DNA from 4 places in the Streptomyces sp. NPDC059695 genome. Region 4 is predicted to be linked to each of the others. Evidence: riboswitches for the same ligand, from Rfam matches in the RefSeq annotation. Region 4 holds a riboswitch; each other region holds the start of a gene.
What was found. A riboswitch is a leader RNA that binds a small molecule or an ion and turns the genes downstream of it on or off. The one in region 4 is predicted to bind cyclic di-AMP.
Positions count from the first base shown of each region.

Region 1: linked by a shared signal. The riboswitch ahead of ACFV2S_RS10855 (peptidoglycan DD-metalloendopeptidase family protein) and the one ahead of ACFV2S_RS24180 (M23 family metallopeptidase) in region 4 are both predicted to bind cyclic di-AMP.
Region 2: linked by a shared signal. The riboswitch ahead of ACFV2S_RS13290 (M23 family metallopeptidase) and the one ahead of ACFV2S_RS24180 (M23 family metallopeptidase) in region 4 are both predicted to bind cyclic di-AMP.
Region 3: linked by a shared signal. The riboswitch ahead of ACFV2S_RS09420 (transglycosylase SLT domain-containing protein) and the one ahead of ACFV2S_RS24180 (M23 family metallopeptidase) in region 4 are both predicted to bind cyclic di-AMP.

Region 1 covers NZ_JBHWFF010000007.1:5,134-9,335, reverse strand. Annotated here, with positions in the region: gene ACFV2S_RS10865 (STM4011 family radical SAM protein) at 1-49, shown strand, start outside; gene ACFV2S_RS10860 (SGNH/GDSL hydrolase family protein) at 53-847, opposite strand; gene ACFV2S_RS10855 (peptidoglycan DD-metalloendopeptidase family protein) at 1,030-1,974, opposite strand; cyclic di-AMP (ydaO/yuaA leader) riboswitch at 1,979-2,166, opposite strand; gene ACFV2S_RS10850 (tyrosine-protein phosphatase) at 2,507-3,328, shown strand; gene ACFV2S_RS10845 (DUF6126 family protein) at 3,341-3,496, opposite strand; gene ACFV2S_RS10840 (helix-turn-helix domain-containing protein) at 3,530-4,159, opposite strand.
Region 2 covers NZ_JBHWFF010000008.1:245,099-249,300, forward strand. Annotated here, with positions in the region: gene ACFV2S_RS13280 (MFS transporter) at 1-747, shown strand, start outside; gene ACFV2S_RS13285 (PP2C family protein-serine/threonine phosphatase) at 857-2,068, shown strand; cyclic di-AMP (ydaO/yuaA leader) riboswitch at 2,270-2,434, shown strand; gene ACFV2S_RS13290 (M23 family metallopeptidase) at 2,446-3,552, shown strand; gene ACFV2S_RS13295 (aldo/keto reductase) at 3,597-4,202, shown strand, end outside.
Region 3 covers NZ_JBHWFF010000006.1:6,541-10,742, reverse strand. Annotated here, with positions in the region: gene ACFV2S_RS09430 (MFS transporter) at 1-689, shown strand, start outside; gene ACFV2S_RS09425 (hypothetical protein) at 783-1,418, opposite strand; cyclic di-AMP (ydaO/yuaA leader) riboswitch at 1,739-1,922, shown strand; gene ACFV2S_RS09420 (transglycosylase SLT domain-containing protein) at 1,928-2,818, shown strand; gene ACFV2S_RS09415 (phosphoribosyltransferase family protein) at 2,802-4,106, opposite strand.
Region 4 covers NZ_JBHWFF010000020.1:31,630-35,831, reverse strand. Annotated here, with positions in the region: gene ACFV2S_RS24190 (M16 family metallopeptidase) at 1-743, shown strand, start outside; gene ACFV2S_RS24185 (M16 family metallopeptidase) at 770-2,137, shown strand; cyclic di-AMP (ydaO/yuaA leader) riboswitch at 2,337-2,501, shown strand; gene ACFV2S_RS24180 (M23 family metallopeptidase) at 2,514-3,284, shown strand; gene ACFV2S_RS24175 (GntR family transcriptional regulator) at 3,564-4,202, shown strand, end outside.

The DNA.
Region 1 (4,202 bases), on a different contig from region 4:
CGGGGTCCTGGAGCGGATCCCGGCCGCGCCCCCGGCGGGCGGGGCCTGAGGCCTACAGCGGCATGAGATCGGGGCGCTTCGCCTCGACGTGGTCGCCCGAGCTCTCGCCGCGCAGCCGCCGCCCGATCCAGGGCACCAGGTACTCCCTGGCCCAGTGGATGTCGTCGCGGCGCACCTCCAGCGTGCCGCGCGGCGGGACCGGCGGCCAGGCCTGGTCCGGGTCGGCGGGCACCGGCAGGCCGAGGACCTGGGCGGCGCGCAGCGCGACGCGGGTGTGTCCCTCGGCCGACAGGTGCAGCCGGTCGTCGTCCCAGGCGCGCCGGTCCTGGACGGACCTCAGCGACCACAGGTCGAGGACCGGGCAGCCGTAGCGGTCCGCGATGGCCCGGACGTGACCGTTGTACGTGGCGATCCTGCCGCGCAGGTGCTTGAGGAGGGTCACGCCCCGGGTGTCGAAGCCGGTGGTCACCATGACCGTGCCGACGGCGGAGGTGAGGTCGGCGACGGCGCGCTCGAAGCGCTCGGCCACCTCGTCGGGGTCCGTTCCGGGGCGGATGATGTCGTTCCCGCCCGCGCAGAAGGTCACCAGGTCGGGGGCGAGTTCCTTCGCCCGGGGGACCTGTTCCGCCACGATCTGGTCGAGGAGGCGCCCGCGTACGGCCAGGTTGGCGTAGCGGAAGGCGTCGTGCTCCGGCAGCTGGTCGGCGAGCAGGACCGCGAAGCGGTCCGCCCAGCCGACGTACGTCCCGTCGGGCCCGGGGTCTCCGACGCCCTCGGTGAAGCTGTCACCGATCGCCGCGTACGACCCGAATGCGTTCTTGTCTGTTGATCTCGAATCGTCTGCCACGGGAGCACATCCTTCACCTTTGGTTGTGACCTACGCGACCGTAAGGAGGGGTTGACGGCGGGTGACATATGCCACCGATAAAGATTCCGCCAAGCCGGAATACGCCGGAGGCCCGGCACAGGTGTGCCGGGCCTCCGCTGCCGAGAGGTGCCGCAAAGGCGCCGAAGGGCGCCGATGGTGCGTCAGATGCTCACGCCGTGCGAGCGCAGGGCCGCCAGCGGGTCGATGTCGGAGCCGTACTCCGGACCCGTCCGGATCTCGAAGTGCAGGTGCGGGCCGGTGACGTTGCCGGTCGCGCCGGAGAGGCCGATCTGCTGGCCGCCGGTGACGGTCTGGCCGGCGGAGACGGAGATCGAGGACAGGTGGGCGTACTGCGAGAAGGTGCCGTCGGCGTGCTGGATGACGACCTGGTTGCCGTACGCGCCGCCGTCGCCGGCGGAGTAGACGGTGCCGGGGCCGACCGCGACGACGGTGGTGCCGGTCGAGGCGATGAAGTCGACACCGGTGTGGTAGCCGGAGGACCACATGGAGCCCGAGGCGTGGTACGGGGTACCGAGACCGCCGCTGACGGGCGCGACCCAGCCGGAGGAGGAGGTCGTGCCGGCCGAGGAGGACGACGCCGGGGCGGACGCGGTGGCGGCCTCGGCGGCGGCCGGGGCCGAGGAGCGCTCGCTGCTCCGCGAGGCGCGCGGGGTGTCGCCGTTCTTGCCGGAGCTCTCCGCGCTCTTGTGCGCGGCGGGCTTCGCGGTGCCCTTCGCGCCGAGGGTGAGCTTCATGCCGGGCAGGATCAGCGAGGGGTCCTCGCCGACGACCTGACGGTTGTCCTGGTAGAGCTTCTGCCAGCCGCCCCGGACGTGGTGCTCGGCGGCGATCTTCGACAGGTAGTCGCCGCGGACGACGGAGTACGTCTTCGGCGCGGCCTTCGTGCCGGCGGGCGCGGCCTCGACGGCGGCGGCCTTCACCTGGGCGACGGCGGGCGCGGCGACCGGGGCGGCCTGCTCGGCGGCGTGGGCGCCGGTGGCTCCGAGGAGCGGGAGGGCGACGACGGCGCCACCGGTACCGGCGGCGGCGATGCCGCGGGTCAGACGGCTGGACTTGACGCGGCGGTGCTTACCCTTTGCGGGCATGGCGAATTCCTCTCCGGCGCCTGCGAGGTGAGCTGTCGGGTTCGGACTGGAGATGTCCGGCCGCGTTCGCACGCGACTTCACCCCGAGCCGTCCTTCTTCGAGGGATCGGCGTAGTACCTGGGTCCCCCGCTCCTGCCTCGTACGGGTGAGTGTGGATTCCGGTCGGTGGCAGGATTCGGCGGTCCGTCCGGAGTGAGCGCGACGCTAGACGAGTGGGGTCGGGGCGAACAAGCCGCGGTTTTCACGCGCTCCGGAATCGCGTGATGTCCGGCCGGAATTCCGGTCACCCTCCGTGGATGACGGTCCCTCGATCGCCTTTTCCCGGGGGGTATTTGGAAAAGACGATCAGGCACGGTCCGTCACGGTTATGACGCTGCTCACGCGCCGATCCCCATCTCCCCTACAACCGGGGCGGGTTACCCCTAACATCCTAATCCGGACAGATCACCCATTCCCGCCCGAGGGGGTGCGTGCCCGGCTCCGGGAAAGAGATGATTGCCCCAGGAACCGATCTACAGAACAGGAGCAGCCGTGACGCAGCAGCTGCCACAGGTCCAGCCCGCCGGCGACGCCGAGCCCGAGCTCGCGGGGGTCCGCAACTTCCGGGACGTGGCGGGCCTGCCGACGACGGACGGGCGCGCCGTCCGCCCCGGCCGCCTCTTCCGCAGCGGCCACCTGGCCCACGCGACGGAGGGCGACGCCGCCTTCCTCGCCTCGCTCGGCCTGCACACGGTCTTCGACTTCCGCAACGAGTCGGACCGGAAGGTCGAGGGCGCGGACGTCGAGCTGCCCGGCGTGCGGAACGTGAACATACCGCTCAGCGACCCGGCCGACGGCAAGGAGTTCTGGAAGCTGGTGCGCGGCGGCGAGATCGCACAGCTCCGGGAGGTCCTCGGCGACGGCAAGGCGGCCGCCCGGATGACCGAGTCGTACCGGAGGATGATCGTCGAGCGGACCGCGGAGCACAGCCGGATCCTCCACTCCATGGCGGAGGAGAGCGTCCCGGCCCTGATGCACTGCGCGGCCGGCAAGGACCGGGCCGGACTCGGCATCGCGATCACCCTGCTCGCGCTCGGCGTCGAGCGGGAGGCGATCGAGGCCGACTACGTGAAGTCGAACGACCCGCACCGCCGCTACAACGTGCGCCGCAGCTCCGTCGCCCCGGACGCGATGTCGCCCGAGGTGATGGAGCTGCTGAGCCCGCTCTTCGACGCGCGGGTGGAATACCTGCGGGCCGCCTTCGAGGCGATCGAGGCGACCTGGGGCTCGGTGGACGCCTACCTGACCGAGGGCCTGAAGCTGGCCCCGGAGACGCGCGAGCGGCTGCGGCAGCGGCTCCTCACGGAGGCGTGACCGCCCGGAGGGCTACTGGTTCTGCCCGCCGAGCGTGAAGAGCAGGTAGAGGAAGCCGGCGAAGAGGTGACCGGCCACCAGATAGGCGAAGAGGCGGAGCACGAGCCCCTTGGGGAACTTGCCCTCACCGCGCTCTTCGCCGGTGACAGGTGCAGACTTCTCGGACATGTCGGTCCTTTCCTGAAGAATCGTCATGGAAGGTCAGCGTCGATGCGGCGTCCCGTCGCCGAGGCACAGCTCGGCGGCGGGGCTCTGCATCAGGGTGTGGACGAAGAGCAGCTCGGCCCCGCCGGCCGTGGCGGCGCCGATCCGGTGCGGGGTCAGCGAGTCGAAGTGCGCGCTGTCCCCGGGATCGAGCACGTGGACGGCCTCGCCCAGCGCGAGCCGCACCCGCCCCTCCAAGACGTGGATCCACTCCTCGCCCGGATGGACGCGCACGATGTCGGCCCGGGTGGCGTACGGCACGTGGACCCGCAGGCACTGGAGCGCGCGGCCGGCGCCGCCCGCCTGGCGGTAGATCCAGCCGTCGGCCTCGACGGGCTCGGAGCGGCCGGCCCGGACGACCGGGTCACGCTCGGGCGGCGCCTCTCCCAGGAGCTCTGAGACCGTCGTACCGTAGATGCGGGACAGGGCGAGCAGCATCGGGAGCGAGGGCTGCCGGTTCCCCGTCTCCAGGCGCGAGAGGTGGGCCGGCGAGAGCCCGGCCCGCTGGGCGGCGGCCTCCAGGGTGAGTCCCCGGCGGCGGCGCAGGGCCCGCAGCTGCGGGGCGACGTCGGGCAGGACGCCGGGGGTGTCGGGGTCCGGGGAGGTCTCCCCGGGGACGTGGTCCATGCGTCCATTCCGCCAGAATCGTGGGGGGGGGGGACGAAGATGG
Region 2 (4,202 bases), on a different contig from region 4:
ACCTACTACCAGGCGGGCATCCTGCTCGGTCCGCTCGTCGGGGTGGCGCTGACGGGGGTGTCGTTCCGGCTGACGTGCGCGGTGGCGGCGGTGCTGTTCGCCGGACTGACCCTCGTACAGCTCCGGCATCTGCCCGTACGGGCCCCGGAGGCGCCGAAGGAGCGGCGGGGGCAGTTCCGCACGGTCCTCGCGCACCGGACCTTCTGGCTCTTCTCGCTGGCCATGACAGGCTCGTACGTGCTGTCCTTCCAGGTCTATCTGGCGCTGCCGCTCGCGGCGGGCGGCACGGCGGCGACGACCGCGCTGTTCGTCGTCTCGGCGGTCGTGGCGCTCGCCGGGCAGCTGAGGATCACGGCCTGGTGCCGGTGCCGCCTCAGCCGGGAGCGGTGCCTCGTCCTCGGGCTCGCCCTGATGGGCGGGGCGTTCCTGGTCCCGGCCGCCCTGGGGCGCGGCCTGGTGGGGCTGCTGCTGTGCGCGGCCGTGCTGTCCGTCGCGAACGCGGTGCTCTACCCGTACGAGATGGACACCGTCGTCGCCCTGGCCCGGGGCCGCTGGGTCGCCACCCACTACGGGCTCTACAACACCGTCTGCGGGGTCGGCATCACCCTCGGGAACCTGGGGACGGGTGCGCTCCTCGACGTCACCGGCTGGTCGGCGGCGCCGTGGCTCGTGCTGTGCGCGGTGGGGCTGACCTGCGCGGCGGCGATGGCGCTGCTCGCCCGGGGCGGCCGGCTGGCGGCCGGCTGACCCCGTACGCCACTCGGCCCCGTGGGAGTCGCCGCCCCTCGCGGCGGCGGCCACCCTGGGAGGGCGCGGTGCGGACCGCGGCCGGTCGGACCGGGCAGGAGAGGCACAGGTGGGGCACCCCCTAGGAGCGGCGGGCGGAGGGCGTCGGGGCGGCGAGGGCCGCTCCGAGCACGGTGGCGCCCGGCGGTTCATCCGTGCGCTGCCCCCGCTGGTCATCGTCGGCGGTGTCGCCTTCGACGTGGCGACACCGGCCGAGTACACGGCGGCCCCGCTCTTCTCCGCCGCGCCGCTGATCGCCGCGCCCTTCTTCTCCACCCTCACGACCGTGATCACCGGGATCGCGGCCGTCCTCGCCTCCGTCGGACTCCACGCCTACAACGACACGGTCGACGAGATCGCGGCGCTCACCGAGAGCCTGACCGTCCTCACGGTCTCCGCGCTCGCCGTCCTCATCAACCGGGTCGTGCGCCGCAGCGGCGAGCGGCTCGCCTCGGCGCGGGTCATCGCGGAGACGGCGCAGAAGGCGGTGCTGCCGACGCCCGCCGAGCGGATCGGCGGGCTGCAGTGCGCGGCGCGGTACGAGGCGGCGCAGGCCGACGCGTTCATCGGCGGCGACCTGTTCGCCGTCCAGGACACCCCGCACGGCGTGCGGCTCGTGGTCGGGGACGTCCGGGGCAAGGGGATGGACGCGGTCGAGGCCGTCGCCGTCGTCATCGGCGCCTTCCGTGAGGCCGCCGAGCAGGAGCGGACCCTGGAGGGCGTGGCGCAGCGCCTCGAACGGGCGCTGGCCCGGGAGGGCACCCGCCGGGACGGGCTCGACGCCTTCGAGGGGTTCACCACGGCCGTCCTGGCCGAGATCCCGCGCGCCGACGGGAGCGGGACCTTCGACGGTTTCGTACGCATCGTCAACCGCGGGCACCCGCCGCCGCTGATGCTGTACGCGGACGGCCGGCTGGACGTGCTGGAGCCGGGCGAGGCGGCGCTGCCCCTCGGCATGGGGGAGCTGGCGGCGTGGCCGGACCGGGGGGAGGCGCGGTCGTTCCCGCCGGGCGCGACGCTGCTCTTCTACACGGACGGCCTCTCGGAGGCGCGCGACGGGCAGGGCGTCTTCTACGATCCGGCGGCCCGGCTCGACGGGCGGATCTTCCCGGGGCCCGAGGAACTGCTCGACGCGCTCGTGGACGACGTACGGCTCCACACGGGCGGCGGGGCGACGGACGACATGGCGCTGCTGGCGGTGAGCCGCCCGGCGACGGGGCAGCCGGAGCGGCGTCGGACGATGCCCGTGGTGCCGCCGGGCGGGCCCGGTCACCAGGCGTAGTCGAGGGGTGTCACTGCGATAACAATTGACATAACGTCAGATCGCGGGGGTTTGGCGGGCCCGCCCTGAAGGGGGGTCAAGTCGGACCATTACCCCTCAATTCAATGAATGATCAAGGGGAACGGCTTGGAATCGGGACCCCCTGTCTATTAACGTTCGATAACGCAGCGCGGTCGTCCCAGCCGTCGCAAGAGGCGGCACCGTGCGCACGCGCCGAATCCTGAAAAGGAACCGGGGAACCACCACTTGGGGTGAATCGGGCCCCTTCGCACCCGTGCGGAACACGCACCCGTGCGGTCGAGCCCGTAGGAGACCTTCCTGCTCCGAACCCGTCAGCTAACCCGGTAGGCGAGAAGGAAGGAAAGGAGCGCCCCCCCGTGGCGTCCAACACCCCCGCACCCGAAGCCCCCTTCGACGCCTTCGGTGGCGGTGCGGCCTCCTCCGCCCCGGACACCGAGTGGAACCCCACCGAGGGCTCCCTCCGCGCCGAGAGCCGCTCCGGCGGCCGGCACCGGGTCGTCAAGCAGCGCTCCAACTTCGCCCGTTCCTCCACCGTCCTCGGCGTCGGCGTGATCGCGGCCGTCGGCGCGGGCGGCCTCGCCACCGCGCAGGACAAGCCCCCGGTGGCCATATCGCTGCCGGACCTCCCGGACCTCGACCTGCCGGACGCCCACGACATCCCCGGCGTCGGCGCCCTCCTCCCCGAGCAGCACAGCGCGCCCGTCACCGAGGCCCGCGCCAACCCGAACCCGCTCACCGCCGCCACCTACACCACCGTGGCCGACGAGAGCACCGGACAGGCCGAGCAGACCGCCGCCTCCGCCGCCCCCGCCGCGGGCGAGGCCCTGCGCGCCCGCATCCTCCAGCAGGCCGAGCAGCAGCAGGCCGCCGCCGACGCCGCCGAGAAGGCCGCCGCCGAGAAGGCCGCGGCGGAGAAGGCCGCCGCCGAGGCCGAGGCCAAGGAGGCCGCCGCGGAGAAGGCCGCCGCCGAGGCCAAGGCGAAGGCCGAGGCGGAGGCCAAGGCCAAGGCGGAAGCGGAGGCCAAGGCGAAGGCCGAGGCCGAGCGCCTCGCCAAGCTCGCCGCCAGCTACTCGCTGCCGGTGTCCTCGTACACCCTCACCGCCACCTACATGCAGTCCGGCTCGATGTGGTCGTCCGGTCACCACACCGGCCTCGACTTCGCCGCCCCCACGGGCACCCCGCTCAAGGCCGTCCACGGCGCGACCGTCAAGTCGGCCGGCTGGTCCGGCTCCTACGGCTACCGGATCGTCCTGGAGCTGGAGGACGGCACCGAGGTCTGGTACTGCCACCTCTCGTCCATGACGGTCTCCGCGGGCCAGACCGTCGGCACCGGCGAGACCATCGGCCGCGTCGGCGCCACCGGCAACGTCACCGGCGCCCACCTCCACATGGAGGTCCACACGCCCGGCGGCGACGGCATCGACCCGGCGGCCTGGCTCCGCTCCAAGGGCCTCAGCCTCTGAACGCACCCGGAATAGGCCCGGCGGCGGGAACGGTTGACCGACACATGACCTCTCTCCGCCCGCTGGGCAGCTCCGACCTGCACGTCTTCCCCATAGCCCTGGGCGGCAACGTCTTCGGCTGGACCGCCGACGAGGCCCAGTCCTTCGCCGTCCTCGACGCCTACGCCGCCGCGGGCGGCAACTTCGTCGACTCCGCCGACGTGTACTCGGCGTGGGCCGAGGGCAACGAGGGCGGCGAGTCCGAGACCGTCATCGGCCGCTGGCTCGCCTCCCGGGGCAACCGCTCCGACATAGTCGTCGCCACCAAGGTCGGCGCCCACCCCCACTTCAAGGGCCTGTCCGCCACCACCATCAAGGCGGGCGCGGAGGAGTCCCTCCGCCGCCTCGGCACCGACCACATCGACCTGTACTACACGCACTTCGACGACGAGTCCGTCCCCGTCGAGGAGATCGTCACCGCCCTCGACCAGCTGGTGAAGGACGGCAAGGTGCGCGCCGTCGCCGCCTCCAACATCTCCCCGGAGCGGCTCCGCGCCTCCCTCGACTTCGCCGAGGCCGAGGGCCTCGCCCGGTACGTCGCCCTCCAGCCGCACTACAACCTGGTCTCCCGCGACACCTACGAGGGCCCGCTCCTGGAGACCGTCGAGCGC
Region 3 (4,202 bases), on a different contig from region 4:
TGCTGCTCTGCGTCTGGGCCGTCGTCGAGCTGCGCAGCACGACGCCCCTGGTCGACGTGCGGGCGGTACGGCACCCGGCGGTCGCCGGGGCGAACCTCGCCATGTTCGTCGGCGGGATCGGCATGTACCTCCTGCTCACGCTCCTCACCCGGTACGCGCAGACGCCACCCGGCGCCGGCTACGGCTTCGGGCTCACCACCTTCGTCGCCGGGCTGGTCCTCATCCCGTTCTCGGTTCTGGGGTTCGTCGCCGGCAAGCTCACGCCGCGGGTCCGGACGCGGATCGCCGACCCCCTGCTCCTGGCCGGCAGCGCCGTCGTGGTCGGCGGCGGGTTCGCCCTGTTCGCGGCGGCCCGGTCGGACCCGGCCGAACTGTTCGCGGCGATGGGCGTGCTCGGCTTCGGCGTCGGCGGGTTCTCGGCCGTGATGCCCGGCGTCATCCTGGCCGTCACGCCCCGGAGCGAGACGTCGAGCGCCATGAGCTTCCACTACGTCGTCCGCAGTGTCGGGTACTCCCTGGGCAGCGCCGTCGGCGGGATGGTCCTCGCCGCGGGCACCGGCCCCGGCCGGCTCTTCCCCGACGACGGCGCCTACACCACCGCGGCGCTGGTCGGCATCGGCGCCATGGCGATCACGGCCCTGACGAGCCTCGCTCTCGCACGCCGGCGCTCCCCCGAGACCCACCCGTGAGCCGGACGCACGCGTCCCCGCACGGGAGGTCCCCTGCCCGACGGTTACCGGGGCTGCGTCTGCCGCACGGCGGGAACGGGCGCGACCGTGTGGTCAGCGCCCGGCGTGCGCCGCCCGGCGGACCGTGGCGTCGAGAAGCGCCACCGCGTCGTCGGCCGTACGGCCGGGCGCCCGGTTCCACGGTCCGATCAGGCCGTGCCACCCGCGTGACCTGAGCTCGGCCATGATCCACGCGGCCGCCTCGTGCATGGTGTCCGCGCCGCCGTAGCCGAGACGGTGGGCCGCGAGGAGAGCGCCGCAGACGCACCGTGCCCCACGGGCGTCGCGCAGCTTGTACGGGGCGTTCTGCCAGCCCCACTCCGTCAGCACCAGGCGCGCGTAGCCGAGGTGCACGGAGGGCCGCAGCTCGGCCTGGCCGACGCGGCGCCAGGAGTGCAGCCGGTCCGGGAGCACGGCCCCCAGCCGGCCGGGGAGGCGGCGCTCACCGGGGAGCTCCGGCGGCAGGGCGGCGAGGGCGTCCGCCACGAGCCGGTCCACCGGCACGCTGAGCAGCTCCCGCCAGCCCTCCCCGGCCGGCGGCGATTCCGCGGGGGCGGTCCACTCCGTGACGATCCGCTGCCAGGTGACGCTCTCGAAGAGGGCGGCGGCCTCGCGGTCGAGGCTGTCGGGGCTGAGGAGAGAGGTGGAGGGCGGCATGGAGGCGGCTCCCGGGTCGACTTCCCCCATCATTCAAGAAGAATGTCTGTTTTGCCACTTTTACGCCCACTCGGAGAGTCGTCCACCCGGGCACCCCACCTCGCCTATTTCACCCCTATTTACCCAGCACGGAATTAAAGCTCAATTCGGACATTGCGCCCCGGGTGACGCGACTCACTCATCGGCCCCCGCCCCGTCCCGGCACCTCGGCCCACCCCGTACCGGGCAAGGAAGTTCAACGGTCTCCCGGCGGCATCGATCTTGAATTCCATGAATTCCGTGATCCATTTACCGATACCCGGCACCCGTTCCCCTTGTTATCGATCGCGTGCCTGGCCTACGGTCACCTCCATTCGAGCGGAACGCCCAATCCTGCCGCCGCTCGGTAAAACTCCCTTTCACCCGACGGCAGGAGCGGGGGACCCACGAATACGCCGGTCCGGATTCCGGAGCGGCTCGGGGTGCAGCCGCGTGCGCGCGGCCGGACATCTCCCGTCCGAACCCGACAGCTCACCCCGCAGGCGCCGGAGAGGAAACCCGTCATGCCTGCTCTCGGTAAGCACCGCCGTCCCCGTCTCGGCCACGTCTCCCGCGGCCTCGCCCTGGTCGGCACCGGTGGCGTCGCCCTGACCCTGCCGCTCATCGCCCCGGCCGTCGCCGGCGCCGCGCCCCTGTCCGGCGCCCCGCAGACCGCCGTCGAGGCCCCCGCGGCTCCCGCCGCGACGATCACGGTCAAGGCCCCCGCGGCCCCGGCCGCCGCGCGTACGTACACCGTCGTGAGTGGCGACTCGCTTTCCCTGATCGCCCAGAAGAAGGGAATTCAGGGCGGCTGGAAGAGCCTTTACCACGCAAACAAGAGCGTCGTGGGTGACAATCCGTCACTCATTCGCCCCGGTCTTGAACTGACGATTCGTCGGGATTCCGTGAAGGTGGCCGTCCCCGCCGAGGCCAAGGCGAAGAAGTCCGCCACGAACGAGCGGGCGAGCCGCTCCGAGCGCCGCGCCGCCACCCCTGCCGTCGCCACCGGGACGGGTTCCTCCGCCGCCGCGGCCGCTCCGGCCGTCGCCGTCCCCTCCGCCGTCAAGGCGGCCCCGATCGCCGCCACCAACTACGCCGACAACCTCGACGGCTGGATCCGCGAGTCGCTGGCCATCATGGGCCAGCGGGGCATCCCCGGGTCCTACGACGGGATCTACCGCAACGTCATGCGCGAGTCCTCCGGAAACCCCCAGGCCATCAACCTCTGGGACTCCAACGCGGTCGCCGGAACCCCCTCGAAGGGCCTCCTCCAGGTCATCCAGCCGACCTTCCTGGCCTACCACGTGCCCGGCACGTCCATGGACCTGTTCGACCCGGTCGCCAACATCACCGCCGCCTGCAACTACGCGGCCGACCGCTACGGCTCCATCGACAACGTCAACTCGGCGTACTGATCTCCCGCCGCCGGAAGTGCCCGGCGAACCAGGAGGTGGCGAGTTCCGCCACCTCCTCCAGGGCGCCCGGCTCCTCGAAGAGGTGCCCGGCGCCCCCCACCACGGCGAGCCGGTTCTCACAGCGCAGCAGCGCCAGGGCCCGCCGGTTGAGGTCCAGGACCAGCGCGTCCGCGCCGCCCACCACCAGGAGCGTCGGGGCACGCACCCGGGCCAGGTGCTCGGCCGCCAGGTCCGGCCGGCCGCCGCGCGAGACGACGGCACTCACCGGGGACGCGGGGTCGCCCGCCGCCCACAGCGCGGCGGCGGCGCCCGTGCTCGCGCCGAAGTAGCCGAGCGGGAGCCCGGTGCTCCCGGGCCGCGCGGCCAGCCACTCCGTGGCCCCGGCGAGCCGCCCGGCGAGGAGCGGGGTGTCGAACACATGGGCCCGGTCGGTCGCCTCCGCCTCGGTCAGCAGGTCGAAGAGCAGCGTCCCCAGACCCGCCCGGTTGAGCGCCGCGGCGACCGCCCGGTTCCTGGGGCTGTGGCGGCTGCTGCCGCTGCCGTGCGCGAACAGGACGATGCCACCCGCGTCCTCGGGCACCGCGAGCCGCCCGCCGAGGGCGACGCCACCGACCGGGATCCTGACGTCCGTGTCCTGGACGACGGGGACACGCGCGGTCCTGATCCGCTCCAGACACGCGATGACCTCGGCGTCGGGGGTCTGCGAGAAGTCCCGGTAGAACTGCCCGATCGCGAAGAAGAGCTCCGGCGCGTGCACGCTGACGGTCTCGTCGGCCTCCCCGCCGAGGCGGGCCGTCCAGCCGCGCGGTGCCACCGGGACGGCGAGGACGATCCGGGCGGCGCCCCGGGCCCGGACGACCCGGCAGGCCGCCAGCGCCGTGGCCCCCGTGGCCAGCCCGTCGTCGACCACGACGACCGTCCGCCCGTCGAGCGGCACGGACGCCCTGCTGCCCCGGTAGCGGAGGGCGCGCTGGTCGAGCTCCGCGTGCTCCCGCTCCTCCACCGCCGCGATGGCGCGGTCGTCGACGCGTGTCTCACGGATCACCCGCTCGTTGAGGACGCGCACGCCTCCCTCCCCGAGCGCCCCCATCGCGAGCTCCGGCTGGTGGGGCACCCCGAGCTTCCGCACGAGACAGATGTCGAGCGGTGCGTCGAGGGCCTCGGCGACCTCCACCGCCACCGGCACGCCACCCCGTGGGAGCCCGAGGACCACGACGTCATGGTCCTTGAGGTGGCCGAGCCGGGCGGCGAGCTGCCGCCCCGCGTCCGTGCGATCGCTGAAGAACATGGTTCCGCCGCCCTTCCGCCTGCGCGGCTGGGGCCCGGGGAGGGACGGCGTGCCCCGCCCCCTGCCCGTCTCTCCAGGGTAGACGGGTCCCCGGCC
Region 4 (4,202 bases):
TGTCCGTCGTCGGGGACATCGACCCGGTGCAGACGCTGGCCTGGGTGGAGAAGTACTTCGGCTCGATCCCCGCCCACGACGGCAAGCCCGCGCCGCGCTCCGGCGAGCTGCCCGAGGTCATCGGCGAGCAGCTCCGCGAGGTCGTCGAGGAGGAGGTCCCGGCCCGCGCGCTGATGGCCGCCTACCGGCTGCCGCACGACGGCACGCGCGCGTGCGACGCCGCCGACCTGGCCCTGACGGTCCTGGGCGGCGGGGAGTCCTCCCGCCTGCACAACCGCCTGGTCCGCCGTGACCGCACGGCCGTCGCCGCCGGCTTCGGCCTGCTGCGGCTCGCCGGAGCGCCCTCGCTGGGCTGGCTGGACGTCAAGACCTCCGGGGGCGTCGAGGTCCCGCAGATCGAGGCGGCCGTCGACGAGGAGCTCGCCCGGTTCGCCACCGAGGGCCCCACGCCCGAGGAGATGGAGCGCGCGCAGGCCCAGTTGGAGCGGGAGTGGCTGGACCGGCTCGGCACCGTCGCGGGCCGCGCGGACGAACTGTGCCGGTTCGCCGTGCTGTTCGGCGACCCGCAGCTCGCCCTGACCGCCGTCGACCGGGTCCTCGACATCACCGCCGAGGAGGTGCGCGAGGTCGCCGCGGCGAAGCTGCGCCCCGACAACCGCGCGGTGCTCGTCTACGAGCCCCTGGCGACCGAGCAGAGCGACAGCGCCGACGGCGAAGACGACGAAGAGGGAGCGGACCAGTGACGGACGCCGCCGTGTCCTTGACGAGCATGGACTTCCACCCGCAGCCGCAGCCGGGCACCGCGAAGCCGTGGGCCTTCCCGGCCCCGGACCGCGGGAAGCTGGACAACGGTCTGACGCTGCTCACCAGCCACCGCCCCGGCCAGCAGGTCGTCGCCGTGGAGATCTTCCTGCCCGCCCCGCTGGACGCCGAGCCGGCCGGTCTCGACGGTGTCGCCACCATCATGGCCCGCGCGCTGTCCGAGGGCACCGACCAGCGCAGTGCCGAGGAGTTCGCGGCCGAGCTGGAGCGCTGCGGCGCCACGCTCGACGCGCACGCCGACCACCCGGGCGTACGGGTCTCCCTGGAGGTCCCGGCCTCCCGGCTGCCCAAGGCGCTCGGGCTGCTCTCCGAGGCCCTGATCGCCCCGGCGTTCCTGGAGACCGAGGTCGAGCGCCTGGTGCGCAACCGTCTCGACGAGATCCCGCACGAGTCGGCCAATCCGGGCCGCCGCGCCGCCAAGCAGCTCTCGAAGGAGCTGTTCCCGGCCGAGTCCCGGATGTCCCGGCCGCGCCAGGGCACCGAGGAGACCGTGGCCGCGATCGACGCCGCCGCCGTCCGCGCCTTCTACGAGGCGTACGTCCGGCCCGGCACGGCCACCGCCGTGGTCGTCGGCGACCTGACCGGCGTCGACCTCGACAAGGTCCTCGCCGAGACGCTGGGCGCCTGGACCGGCGAGCCCGCCGAGCCGCTCCCGATGCCGCCGATCACCGCCGACGACACCGGACGGGTCGTCATCGTGGACCGCCCCGGCGCCGTGCAGACGCAGCTGCTCATCGGCCGGATCGGCGCCGACCGGCACGACCGCGTCTGGCCGGCCCAGGTCCTCGGCACGTACTGCCTCGGCGGCACCCTGACCTCGCGTCTGGACCGGGTCCTGCGCGAGGAGAAGGGCTACACGTACGGCGTGCGGGCCTTCGGCCAGGTGCTCCGCTCGGACGCCGGGGGGAACGGCGCCGCGATGCTCGCCATCAGCGGATCCTTCGACACCCCGAACACGGGTCCGGCGCTTGAGGACCTGTTCACGGTGCTGCGCACGCTCGCCGCGGAGGGTCTGACCGACGCCGAGCGCGAGACGGCCGTGCAGAACCTGGTGGGCGTGGCGCCCCTCAAGTACGAGACGGCCGCCTCCGTCGCCGGGACGCTCGCCGACCAGGTGGAGCAGCACCTCCCGGACGACTTCCAGGCGCAGTTGTACGCGCGCCTGGCCGAGACCGGCACGGTCGAGGCGACGGCCGCCGTGGTCAGCGCCTTCCCGGTGGACCGGCTCGTCACCGTGCTCGTCGGTGACGCGGCGCAGATCGCGGAGCCGGTGCGCGCGCTCGGGATCGGTGAAGTGACCGTCGTGACCGGCTGATTCCGGCCACCGCACGACAACGCGAGGACCCCGACGGCATGGTTCGTCGGGGTCCTCCGCTTTGTCCGTATTGAGGTCAAGATGATCGTTTGCCCTGTGGCATGTCTTACAAAAGACCTGTCTGGTTGGTGATTGAAAGACGATCCGCATAGCGTCAGGGCGGCTGTTCGTCAGTTGCACGTGCCGCAGCCGCGGCATCGGACAGTCATCGCCGAGTCCCCGTCAGGCGCGAGCCTGGGGAGCCGGGGACCCACACGTAGTCCCTGGGGTGAATCGGGTGCCTTCGTCTCGACGGAGGGGCCCGTAGGAGACCTTCCTGCTCCGAACCCGTCAGCTAACCCGGTAGGCGAGAAGGAAGGAAAGGATCAGCCCCTACATGGCGTTCACCCGTGCCACCGGGAAGCATCGTGGTCCGAGCCGGATGGCACGCCGCAGCGTGGGCATCGCCGGTGCCGCGACGCTCGCCACCACCGGCGTCATCGGAACCCTCGCCTCCCCGGCTCTCGCCGCGGACATCGACAACCGCTCCCCTGAGGACACCGGTCTCACCCAGGTGATCACCGAGGACTCCCTCGTGGACCGGATCAACGCCCAGGCCGCCGCCCAGGAGCGGGAGGCCTTCGAGGCCATCGCCAAGGCGAAGGCCGAGGCCGAGGCCAAGCGCAAGGCCGAGGCCCGGGCCAAGGAGATCCGGCTGGAGCGTGAGCGCGCCGCCCGCGAGGCCGAGCGCCGCCGCCTGGCCTCCTTCCAGCTCCCCGTCGGCGGCTCGTACGTCTCCACCGGCTACAAGACCGGCGGCTCCCTCTGGTCCTCCGGAAGCCACTCCGGCGTCGACTTCCACGCGGCCTACGGCACCCGGGTCGTCTCCGTGGGCTCCGGCACCGTCGTCGAGGCCGGCTGGGGCGGCGCGTACGGCAACAACATCGTCATCCGGATGAACGACGGCACGTACACCCAGTACGGGCACCTCTCCTCCATTGGGGTCTACGTCGGCCAGACCGTCGAGCCCGGCCAGCAGATAGGCGTCTCGGGCTCCTCCGGCAACTCCACGGGCCCGCACCTCCACTTCGAGGCGCGCACGAGCCCCGACTACGGCTCGGACATCAACCCGGTCGCGTACCTCCGCGCCCGCGGCGTCAACGTCTGACCGGACCGGACTCGCCCGGACCCGACCGGACTGGACCGGACAGGGTCGGGCCGGACCCGACCTGACCCGACCGGCCGTCGGCCCGGATCCCCGCGCACCGCATCGCAAAAGCCCCGGCTCGTACTGAGCCGGGGCTTTTCGCTGACCAAAAGAAGCCAAAGGCCGTCATGGATTCCGCTGGGGCATCGGAATTTCCGGCGGGCTGCAATAGAGTCGCAGACCGGGCGCAGAAAAGGCGCCGATCGAATGGACTCACGCGGACCAAGGCGGAGGTCGGACATGCGCATTCCCGCGCACTCGGTATGCACGGCGATCCGGGACGACATCGTCTCCGGCGTGTTCGAGCGGGGTGCCCGGCTGACCGAGGAGCAGCTCGCCCGCCGGTACGGGGTCTCCCGCGTCCCGGTCCGCGAGGCGCTGCGCACCCTGGAGTCCGAGGGCTTCGTCGTCACCCGGCGCCACGCCGGCGCCCATGTCGCCGAGCCGACCGAGCAGGAGGCGGCCGATCTGCTCGACATGCGGGCGCTGCTCGAACCGCTGGGGGCCGCGCGGGCCGCGCAGCGGCGCACGGAGGCCCACCTCAAGGTGCTGCGCGGCCTGGTCAGGCTGGGGCAGGAGCGGGCCAGGCGCGGTCAGGGCGAGGATCTGCGCTCGCTCGGCGGCTGGTTCCACGAGACGCTCGCGCAGGCGTCCGGGAGTCCGGCGCTGACGGCGCTGCTCACCCAGCTGCGGCACAAGATCGCCTGGACGTACGCGGTGGATCTGCCCGCCCTGCCCGTCGAGGCCTGGGCCGAGCACGGCGCGATCGTGGACGCCGTGGCGCGCGGCGACGCCGAGCGGGCGAGGGCGCTGACCGCGCTGCACGCGGAACGCTCCCTGCCGCTGCACCGGCTCAAGAGGCCGGAGCGCCGTGTGAGG